Regions from separate parts of the Vibrio sp. KUL80 genome, predicted to be linked through region 1. Evidence: predicted binding sites of a transcription regulator. Region 1 holds the regulator's gene; each other region holds the start of a gene.
The links. Region 1 encodes CRP, which controls carbon source genes, mostly activating them, when cyclic AMP is high. Its sites were predicted from a motif close to TGTGANNNNNNTCACA; they were not measured.
Positions count from the first base shown of each region.

Region 2: the regulator CRP is predicted to act here: its motif matches at 2,023-2,038, upstream of rppH (RNA pyrophosphohydrolase).
Region 3: the regulator CRP is predicted to act here: its motif matches at 1,230-1,245, upstream of pyrG (CTP synthase).

Region 1 covers NZ_AP045841.1:338,223-341,510, forward strand. Annotated here, with positions in the region: gene AC6I8U_RS01510 (IS4 family transposase) at 2-1,201, shown strand; gene crp (cAMP-activated global transcriptional regulator CRP) at 1,345-1,977, opposite strand; gene AC6I8U_RS01520 (phosphoribulokinase) at 2,221-3,090, opposite strand; gene AC6I8U_RS01525 (YheU family protein) at 3,218-3,288, opposite strand, start outside.
Region 2 covers NZ_AP045841.1:641,466-644,753, reverse strand. Annotated here, with positions in the region: gene ptsP (phosphoenolpyruvate--protein phosphotransferase) at 1-1,351, opposite strand, end outside; gene rppH (RNA pyrophosphohydrolase) at 1,354-1,872, opposite strand; gene mutH (DNA mismatch repair endonuclease MutH) at 2,495-3,160, shown strand; gene AC6I8U_RS02910 (DUF6482 family protein) at 3,176-3,288, opposite strand, start outside.
Region 3 covers NZ_AP045841.1:472,976-476,263, forward strand. Annotated here, with positions in the region: gene relA (GTP diphosphokinase) at 1-108, shown strand, start outside; gene mazG (nucleoside triphosphate pyrophosphohydrolase) at 362-1,168, shown strand; gene pyrG (CTP synthase) at 1,331-2,971, shown strand; gene eno (phosphopyruvate hydratase) at 3,047-3,288, shown strand, end outside.

The DNA.
Region 1 (3,288 bases):
CATGCTTATTACTAAATTTTGCCACAAAACCCTCCACCAATCTCTAGCTGATTTCAATCAAGCTAGGGTAAATTCATTACTGACCGCTAGTAACGCACTTATTCGTTCTAATGAGTTGAGTCTGACGGCTATCGGTCGTTGTCTCGAAGGCTTAACCTCCGTTAAACACAAAATCAAACGTATCGATAGACTTCTCGGTAACCAAAAACTCCATAGTGAACGAGATAGTATTTATCGAGCCTTGTTCAAAGGCTTATTCGCTAAGCTTCCGTGCTATGTGGTTGCAGTAGATTGGAGTGGGTGTTGTAACCGTGAACATTGGCTTCTAAGAGCTAGCTTGCTAGTAGATGGTAGGGCCATTCCTATCTACAACACGGTCGTGACGCAAGACAACCAAGAGAAGGAACATATCCATAATCAATTTCTCGACGTTTTAGCTACGATGCTTCCCGCCAACAAAACTGTCTATATCGTCACAGATGGCGGATTTAAGACACCGTGGTTCAAAAAAATAGAGAGCCTCGGCTGGTATTATCTCGGTCGAGTACGTGGTCGGATTTTTGGAAAAGTTGATGGTAGCTCATGGTGTTCAGTTTCAGAGCTTGGAAAAAATGCGAACATAAAGGCTAAAAAGCTGGGTGATGGGTTACTTGGAAAAACATCGAAGAGCCAAGTATCGTGCTCTTTTGTTAGCTACAAGGGGAAAGCAAAAAACCGGCATAAGATAAAACAACGAAACAAAGGTATTTATCCTGACGCAGAAAGGACATATAAGTCCATTGCGAAAGAGCCTTGGATATTAGTAACCAACGACTCGAAGTTAAGTCCAATGAAAGCTGTGATTTACTACAGCAAAAGAATGCAAATCGAACAAAACTTTAGGGATGATAAAAGCCAACGCTATGGGTTTTCTTGGCACCACAGCCAGACACAGAACTCAGAGCGGATCTCCATACTTTGTTTGATTGCTTGTATCGCAACTCTCGTTTTATGGGTGATCGGTTTTGCGTCTGAAAGGAAAGGTATTAATCAAAAATATCAAGCAAATACGACTAAATCAAAACGTGTTTTGTCATTCCTAACGCTAACCAAAAACATGATATTAGATACAAGCAAAGCACAGTTGATTCGATTATTTAGCAGTGGGTTGGCGATACTCTCAAAAAACTATCTGAGAATTATCGACCAACCGTTGTTCTGAAAAATGGGGATCCCTCAGTGCGTAGGCAGGAATCTACTCGAGGCTTGGTGTGCGCTTTAAGAAGACCCCTGCCTGCGCAGGGGTGACAATATAAAAACAAAAAAGCCACCCGAAGGTGGCTTTTTAAATCTTGCGACGCGCTCTTAGCGAGTACCGTAAACCACGATAGTTTTACCGTGTGCAGAAATTAGGTTCTGCTCTTCTAGCATCTTAAGAATACGACCTACTGTTTCACGAGAACAACCAACGATTTGGCCAATCTCTTGACGAGTGATCTTGATTTGCATGCCGTCTGGGTGAGTCATTGCATCTGGTTGTTTCGCTAGGTTTAGTAGCGTCTGTGCAATACGACCCGTTACGTCTAGGAACGCTAGGTCACCTACTTTTTGGCTAGTCACTTGTAGACGACTTGCCATCTGAGCAGATAAGCGCATTAGAATGTCTGGGTTAACTTGGATAAGCTGACGGAACTTCTTGAATGAGATTTCCGCAACTTCACAAGGTGATTTTGCTCGTACCCATGCTGTACGTTCTTGGTCTTCTTCGAACAGGCCTAGTTCACCAATGAAGTCACCTTGGTTAAGGTAAGACAAGATCATCTCTTTGCCTTCTTCATCTTTGATAAGTACCGCTACAGAACCTTTTACGATGTAGTAAAGCGTCTCTGCTTTTTCGCCCGCGTGGATTAGCGTGCTCTTCGATGGATACTTGTGAATGTGGCAGTGTGAAAGGAACCACTCTAACGTTGGGTCGGTTTGAGGTTTACCTAGAACCATATATCTTACTTCCTCTGCAGGGTATGCTTGCTGCTTTCCATATTTGTTAGCAAGCCCGTTTGTTAAGACTTACTAGCATAAAAGCACTTTGAAGATGGCGCAAGCGATCTTCTGTTTCAAAGAAATAGTATCCTTTTTTGCGCCACTTTTCTTGATTTTAATCGTGTCATAAGCCCATTTATCTATACAAAACTGTGCACATGATCACGGTATAAAAAATCATCGAGATTCGGCTCACAAAACCTAACCTATTTTGCCGGTTTCTATGAGCTGTTGAAGTATTGGCCTGACGATTAATTCCATCGCAAAACTCATCTTACCCCCAGGGACCACTATGGTGTTGTGGCGAGACATAAACGAGCCATCAATCATGGCGAGCAGGTAAGGGAAGTCGACATTCTTGATACCACGCAGGCGAATTACCACAAAACTTTCATCCAAGCTCGGAATGCCTTTAGCGTTGAGCGGGTTGGAGGTATCGACGGTGGGTACACGCTGGAAGTTGATGTGAGTGCGTGAAAACTGTGGCGTGATATAGCTTAAGTAGTCATCCATTGAACGAACAATCGAATCGGTGACCGCTTCTCTTGAGTGACCGCGATCACGGGTATCTCGCACGAACTTTTGAATCCACTCGAGGTTAACGATAGGCACCATGCCAATCAGCAGGTCAACGTGCTGAGCGGCATTCACATCACCGTCGACGACGCCACCATGCAGGCCTTCATAAAACAGCACATCGCTATTTTCTGGCAGGTCTTGCCATGGGGTAAAGGTGCCTGGCATTTGATTGTAGGGTACGGCTTCATCAAAGGTATGCAGGTAGCGGCGAAACTGCCCCGTACCATTTTGCCCATAGTTGCGAAAAAACTCTTCTAGAGCAGGGAAGTCGTTGGCTTGAGGACCAAAGTAACTGATGTGTTTGCCTTGCTCTTTCGCCTTGCGGATCTCGATATCCATCTCTGGACGAGTAAAGCGGTGAAAACTGTCACCTTCAATAAACGCGGGCTTGATGCTCATCATGTTGAACATCTTGCGGAATGCTTCTGACGTTGTTGTCGTTCCAGCTCCAGAGGAGCCCGTTACAGCAATGATCGGGTGTTTTGCTGACATAACACTTCCTGTGTATTTGTAATTGTCGTTATAAATTTGCTAACTCACATAAGGAGTTAGACCTTATGGGCCAATTTCAGTTCAATAGCCTTTCAATATAGCAGTTACTTACATCGCTACCGAAAAATTACAACGAGCGACGAGATTTAATGTCGACAGTCTCGTGCAGCTCAGAGAACACGATGACGGCTTCTCCGC
Region 2 (3,288 bases), 300 kb from region 1:
AAATACTGGTATCGGCACTCAAACCTGCGTTGAGCATCACTTGGATACGCTGACCATCTTTGGTAGCAGCTTCTAGCCCCGCGGTTGACTCCACCATCTGAGACAACTCAGATTCTTCCGTTACCAACTCACGATATTCAGAGAGCAATTCATGGCTCGGGTCAGGGAATATTTCACCGCTGTACCCATCAACGATACCGAGCTTGCCACTAAGCAGTGCAGGGTTGGTGTTTACGCCCATTACAGCAGGAATACCCATTGCACGCGACAAAATCGCTGCGTGCGAGTTGGCAGCCCCCTCAAGAGAGACGACTGCGAGCAGTTGTTCTTTAGGGATGGAAGCTAGAATCGAGGCGGTGAGTTCTCGAACGACAAAGATCACCGGCTCACTAAATTCATGAATCGGGTATTCAGTATCATGTAAGAAAAACAGCAGGCGCTGTCCAAGTTCTTTCACATCCTGCGCACGTTCACGTAGATAGACGTCAGACATTTTAGCAAAGCGATTGGCATAGCTTTCAACCACCTGTCTTAGGGCCCAATCGGCCTTATCACCTTTTTGAATCTGCGCCTTGAGATCATTTCTCAACATAGGATCGTTGAGCAAGTGGGTAAAGAGATCGAATATGGCTAACGCGTCTTTGTTCAGCTCGAGATCGAGCTTTTTACGCATACGCTTAAAATCGGCCAGCGCATTCTCAATCGCCACAGAAAGAAGCTCTTGCTCTCTAGCAACATCAAGGGTAGAGGCGGGAAAAACATCACTAAGATCAGGCTGAGTGTTGTCCCACCAAATCGGGCCTATGGCCACACCGGATGACGCGCCAATACCTTTAATCACTGGGACTGCGTTATCGTCAAAGAATCCATGTCCTTGAGCGATGGCGTGGGCTATCAAAACCGCAACCTGCGCAGACAGCGTGACGAGGAAAGACTCTTCCATTTCACTAAACTGGCGGGACGTTTTTTGTTGCACGACCAATACGCCAAGCACTTGCTTGCGATGAATAATCGGTGTGCCTAAAAAGGAGTGGTAGACATCCTCACCAAGTTCTGGGAAAAACTTGAAAGCAGGGTGTTTGGCGGCTTCGGCTAAGTTGATAGGCTCTGCTGTACGCTTCACCAACCCCACCAAGCCTTCATCAAAACCAATTTGGATTGTGTCACCCTCAAAGGTGAGGCCTTGAGTGGCCATCAACTCTAAGAGCTGCTTATCTTTGTTAGCAAGGTAAATCGTGCAGCACTCGGTGTTCATGGCTGCACATGTTTGTTGTACTAACATCTCGAGGGCCGCATGCACGTCTTCAACTTTTGAAACGTGCTCAACTATATCCCTTAGTTGCGATAGCATACTTACCCTCTTCGATGCTTTCTTTTGCCTTTAAATTTTCGTTCCTTAAACGGCATTGCCAAGGATGCAAATTCTTTCATCGCTCGGCGATAGACATCACGCTTAAAAGAAACGACTTGTCTTACTGGGTACCAATAGCTCACCCAACGCCAACCATCAAACTCAGGGGTATTACCGCGCTGCATGTTGATCTTGGATTCATCACAATCCAGACGCAGTAAAAACCATTTCTGTTTTTGCCCAATACAGACAGGTTTCGAATCCCAGCGAACCAAGCGCTTGGGTAACTTATATCTTAGCCAATGGCGACTGACCGCAACGACCTTGACGTCGTTCTTAGTGAGCCCCACCTCTTCATACAGTTCTCGATACATGGCCTCTTCAGGGGATTCACCTTCGTCAATACCGCCCTGAGGGAACTGCCATGAGTGTTGTCCGTATCGTTTAGCCCAGAAGACCTGACCATGGTTGTTACAGATTACAATACCAACATTCAGTCGGTAACCATCGCCATCTATCACTGGCCAACCTCAATTAAATTTTCATTACCTTGATTTTTCCACATATCCCCAACTTGAGCAAACTTAAGGATGTGTAAATTTGAACAATTCCCAGTTCTTTGAGAACCATTGGATAAGATTCGAACAAAACGCCAGTTATCAACATAGCAATGAGACCTAGACCACATTTATTCACCTTTTCTGTGAATAACTGTGTGCAGAATCTTTGATCTCTAGGAAAAACTCAACTTAGTATAAAAGCCCTAGAAAAGCCAATAATGCACTAATTAAATTTTACCACCATAAATTCAGTAACTTAAATTAATATCGATCATTAGTTTTTGAACTGGCGATTTAAAAATTAACGAAAAGATCAGATCGGTTAAAGATCAACCACAAGCTAAATTATCCACATCGAATTTGATAAGATTCATACAAACCCTGATATATCAAGTGTTTTATAGGCACAATACCACTGATTATTTATACAGAAGTCGATAAATCACCGGTATTTACCATCCTTCCTGTGGATAAGTCATTAATAGATCAACTTTCCACCAGAGTGATCTCTTTTTGTACAGAGCACAAATACGCTAACGTGGTAAACTCAATATCGTCTATCCAGCCAACTGTACTAGCAAACATGAAAACGACTCCAGCTACAGAATCGGAACTGCTCGAACGTGCTCGCAACATCGCAGGTGTGTCATTTGGCGAACTTGCCGAACAAGCAAATATGAAAGTGCCTGAAAATCTCAAACGAGATAAAGGCTGGGTGGGACAACTTCTCGAATGGCATCTTGGTGCCACGGCTGGCAGTAAGCCGGTTCAAGACTTTCCAGAAATCGGTGTCGAGCTAAAGAGCATTCCTGTCGGCTACAACGGTAAACCTCTAGAATCAACTTTTGTGTGTGTTGCGCCCTTGACTGGCATCACAGGTTTGACTTGGGAAACGAGTCACATCAGAAACAAACTATCTCGCGTGCTATGGCTGCCGGTTGAAGGTGAACGTGAAATTCCGGTCGCAGAGAGACGAGTGGGTTCTCCACTTATCTGGAGCCCGTCAGAAGAAGAAGAGACGCTGCTGCGCAATGACTGGGAAGAGTTGATGGATCTTATCGCGCTTGGCGGGGTCAACCAAATAACAGCCAGAAGCGGCGAGGTATTACAAATACGCCCGAAAGCCGCCAACAGCCGCGCTAAAACCGAAGCTTATGGTGCGAGCGGACAGCCAATCAAAACCCTACCTCGAGGCTTTTACCTCAGGGCAAAGTTTACTAGCTACATACTAGATACTTATTTTGCCTAACATCTGCCCTGGTTTTCAATGCAGATTCAGTTCAATGTCGCAATACCGGTTCATCTCAGCGCTTCCGCACTCATCATAGGCGTTATGAAGTCGCAAATATGCCTTCTCAACGCCTAGACGGGTCAGAG
Region 3 (3,288 bases), 130 kb from region 1:
TCTATCATGGACTTTGATCTGGAAGTGAACAATATTGAGGTGTTGTCGCGCGTGACTAAGCGTATTGAGCAGATTAAAGATGTGATGAATGTGAAGCGGTTGGGGTAGTTTAGTTGATTGCTGTTAGTTCAGTGGATCTTACCCCTCCCAGCCTCCCCTTATAAAGGGGAGGAGCAAACGGCTCGCTGCGCATCGCCTACTAATCTTGGCGATGCGACGATAGGAGCGAGCAGTAGTTCTCCCCCTTTATAAGGGGGAGTTAGAGGGGGTAAAAACCACGCGCTCCCAACTCAATCCAAATAAAACAAAAACCAAGGGCGAGTGCTATCACACTCGCCCTTGTCGTAACCAGGAACCCAACATGACCCAACCCATAGACCAACTCCTCACCATCATGGCTCAGCTCCGCGACGAAGAAAAAGGCTGCCCATGGGACAGAAAACAAACCTTCGAAACCATTGTTCCTCACACCATCGAAGAGACCTTTGAGGTGGTGGATGCCATCCACAACAAAGACTGGCCGAACCTAAAAGAAGAGCTGGGCGACCTACTTTTCCAAGTCATCTTTTATAGCCAGATGGCCAAAGAGCAGGGACTGTTTGATTTTAATGAGGTAGTAGAAGGGCTTAACGAGAAGCTTACCCGTCGTCATCCGCACGTTTTTTCTGACGTCGAGTTTGAAGATGAAGCGGCGATCAACGCCAACTGGGAAGCAGAGAAACAGAAGGAAAAAGCCCAACTAGGCAAAACCGCGCAAAGTATTCTAGACTCAATACCACAGTCGCTTCCTGCACTTTCTAAAGCCAACAAAATACAGAAACGTTGCGCAAAATTTGGCTTCGATTGGGATGCGCTTGGGCCTGTGGTTGAGAAGGTTCAAGAAGAGATCGAAGAGGTCGTTGAAGAAGCGATACAAGTCGATGTAAACGAAGACAAACTGGAAGAAGAAGTGGGCGATTTGTTGTTTGCCGCGGTGAACCTTTCTCGTCATTTGAAGAAAGATCCTGAAGTGGCGCTGCGAAAAGCCAATGACAAATTTGCACGCCGATTTAAGGGTGTAGAAGCCCGTGTTGCGGGCGAAGGTAAGTTATTGACAGACTTTAGCCTTAACGAGTTAGATGCGTTTTGGAATGATGTAAAAAAACAAGAAAACAGCTCGGATTTGTGAACCACTTCTCGCTGGTGTAAGTTTCTACTATTGATTTGAAGCAAAAAATAAAAATTTTGAATGTGATAAGTTTCACGTTGTGGCGGTAAAGGGCTTCTGGTATATTTGCATCCCGTCCAGAAGAAATCCATTTTCCCTCATTCAACCAACTTCAGGTTAAACATGACGACAAATTATATTTTTGTTACTGGCGGGGTAGTATCCTCTCTAGGTAAAGGTATTGCAGCAGCATCTCTTGCAGCAATTTTAGAAGCACGTGGTCTTAAAGTGACCATGATGAAGCTTGACCCTTACATCAACGTTGATCCAGGCACAATGAGCCCAACTCAGCACGGTGAAGTGTTCGTCACGGAAGATGGCGCTGAAACTGACCTTGACCTTGGTCACTACGAGCGTTTCATCCGTACCAAGATGACAAAACGCAACAACTTTACTGCTGGTCGTGTTTACGCTGACGTTCTACGTAAAGAGCGTCGTGGTGACTACCTAGGTGCGACTATTCAGGTTATCCCACACATCACAAATGCTATTAAAGATCGTGTCATCGCTGGTTCTGAAGGCCATGACGTTGCGATCGTTGAAGTTGGTGGCACCGTTGGTGATATCGAATCTCTACCATTTATGGAAGCAATCCGTCAGCTAGCGGTTGAGCTTGGTCGTGAGCGTGCAATGTTCATGCACCTGACTCTCGTTCCTTACCTAGCAGCAGCGGGCGAAGTGAAAACTAAGCCAACGCAGCACTCTGTAAAAGAGCTTCTATCTATTGGTATTCAGCCAGACATCCTTGTTTGTCGTAGCGATCGCATGATCCCTGCAAACGAGCGTAAGAAGATCGCTCTGTTCTGTAACGTATCAGAGAAAGCGGTTATCTCAATGAAGGACGTAGATTCTATCTACAAGATCCCTCAGCTTATCAAATCGCAAGGCCTTGACGATCTTGTTTGTACTCGCTTTGGCATCAACGCTCCAGAAGCTGACCTATCTGAATGGGAACAGGTTATCTACGAAGAAGCGAACCCAACGGGTGAAGTTGTTATCGGTATGGTTGGTAAGTACATTGAGCTTCCAGATGCGTACAAGTCGGTGAATGAAGCGCTTAAGCACGCAGGTCTTAAGAACCGTCTGAACGTGAAGATCAAGTACGTTGACTCACAAGATGTTGAGAGCAAAGGCGAAGAAGCACTAGCAGGTCTAGACGCTATTCTAGTACCAGGTGGCTTCGGTGACCGTGGTGTAGAAGGTAAGATCCGCGCAGCTCAATACGCACGTGAGAACAAAGTACCTTACCTAGGTATCTGTCTAGGGATGCAAGTGGCGCTTATCGAATACGCTCGTAACGTAGCGGGCATGGAAGGCGCACATTCAACAGAATTTAACAAAGAGACGAAATACCCTGTGGTAGGCTTGATCACAGAGTGGGTTGATGGTGAAGGTAAAGTTGAAGAACGTACTGAAACCTCAGACCTTGGCGGTACAATGCGTCTAGGTTCTCAGCTGTGTCACCTTGAGAAAGGCACGAAAGCTTTCGAACTTTACGGCAACGCGAAGATCCACGAGCGTCACCGTCACCGCTATGAAGTGAACAACGTACTTCGTCCTCAGATTGAAAAAGCAGGTCTTAAAGTTTCTGGTCTGTCAGCAGACAAGAAACTGGTTGAAGTGATCGAGAACCCAGCACACCCATGGTTTGTAGCTGCGCAGTTCCACCCAGAATTCACTTCAACACCACGCGATGGTCACCCACTGTTCTCTGGCTTTGTTAAGGCAGCAGGTGAGTACCAGCGCGGTACTGAAGAAGAGTAAAAAGGATACGGGCGGCAGCGAAGGTTGTGCGGCTGCCCTAAATTTGACATTTATATTTAATGAGAGGAAACATTAATGTCTAAGATCGTTAAAGTTCTAGGTCGTGAAATCATCGACTCACGTGGTAACCCAACTGTTGAAGCTGAAGTTCACCTAGAAGGCGGTTTCGTAGGTATGGCTGCGGCTCCATCTGGCGCATCTACTGGTTCTCGCGAAGCTCTTGAGCTACGTGACGGTGACAAAGCACGTTTCCTAGGTAAAGGTGTTCTTAAAGCTGTTGAAGCTGTGAACGGTGCAATCGCTGAAGCTCTAGTTGG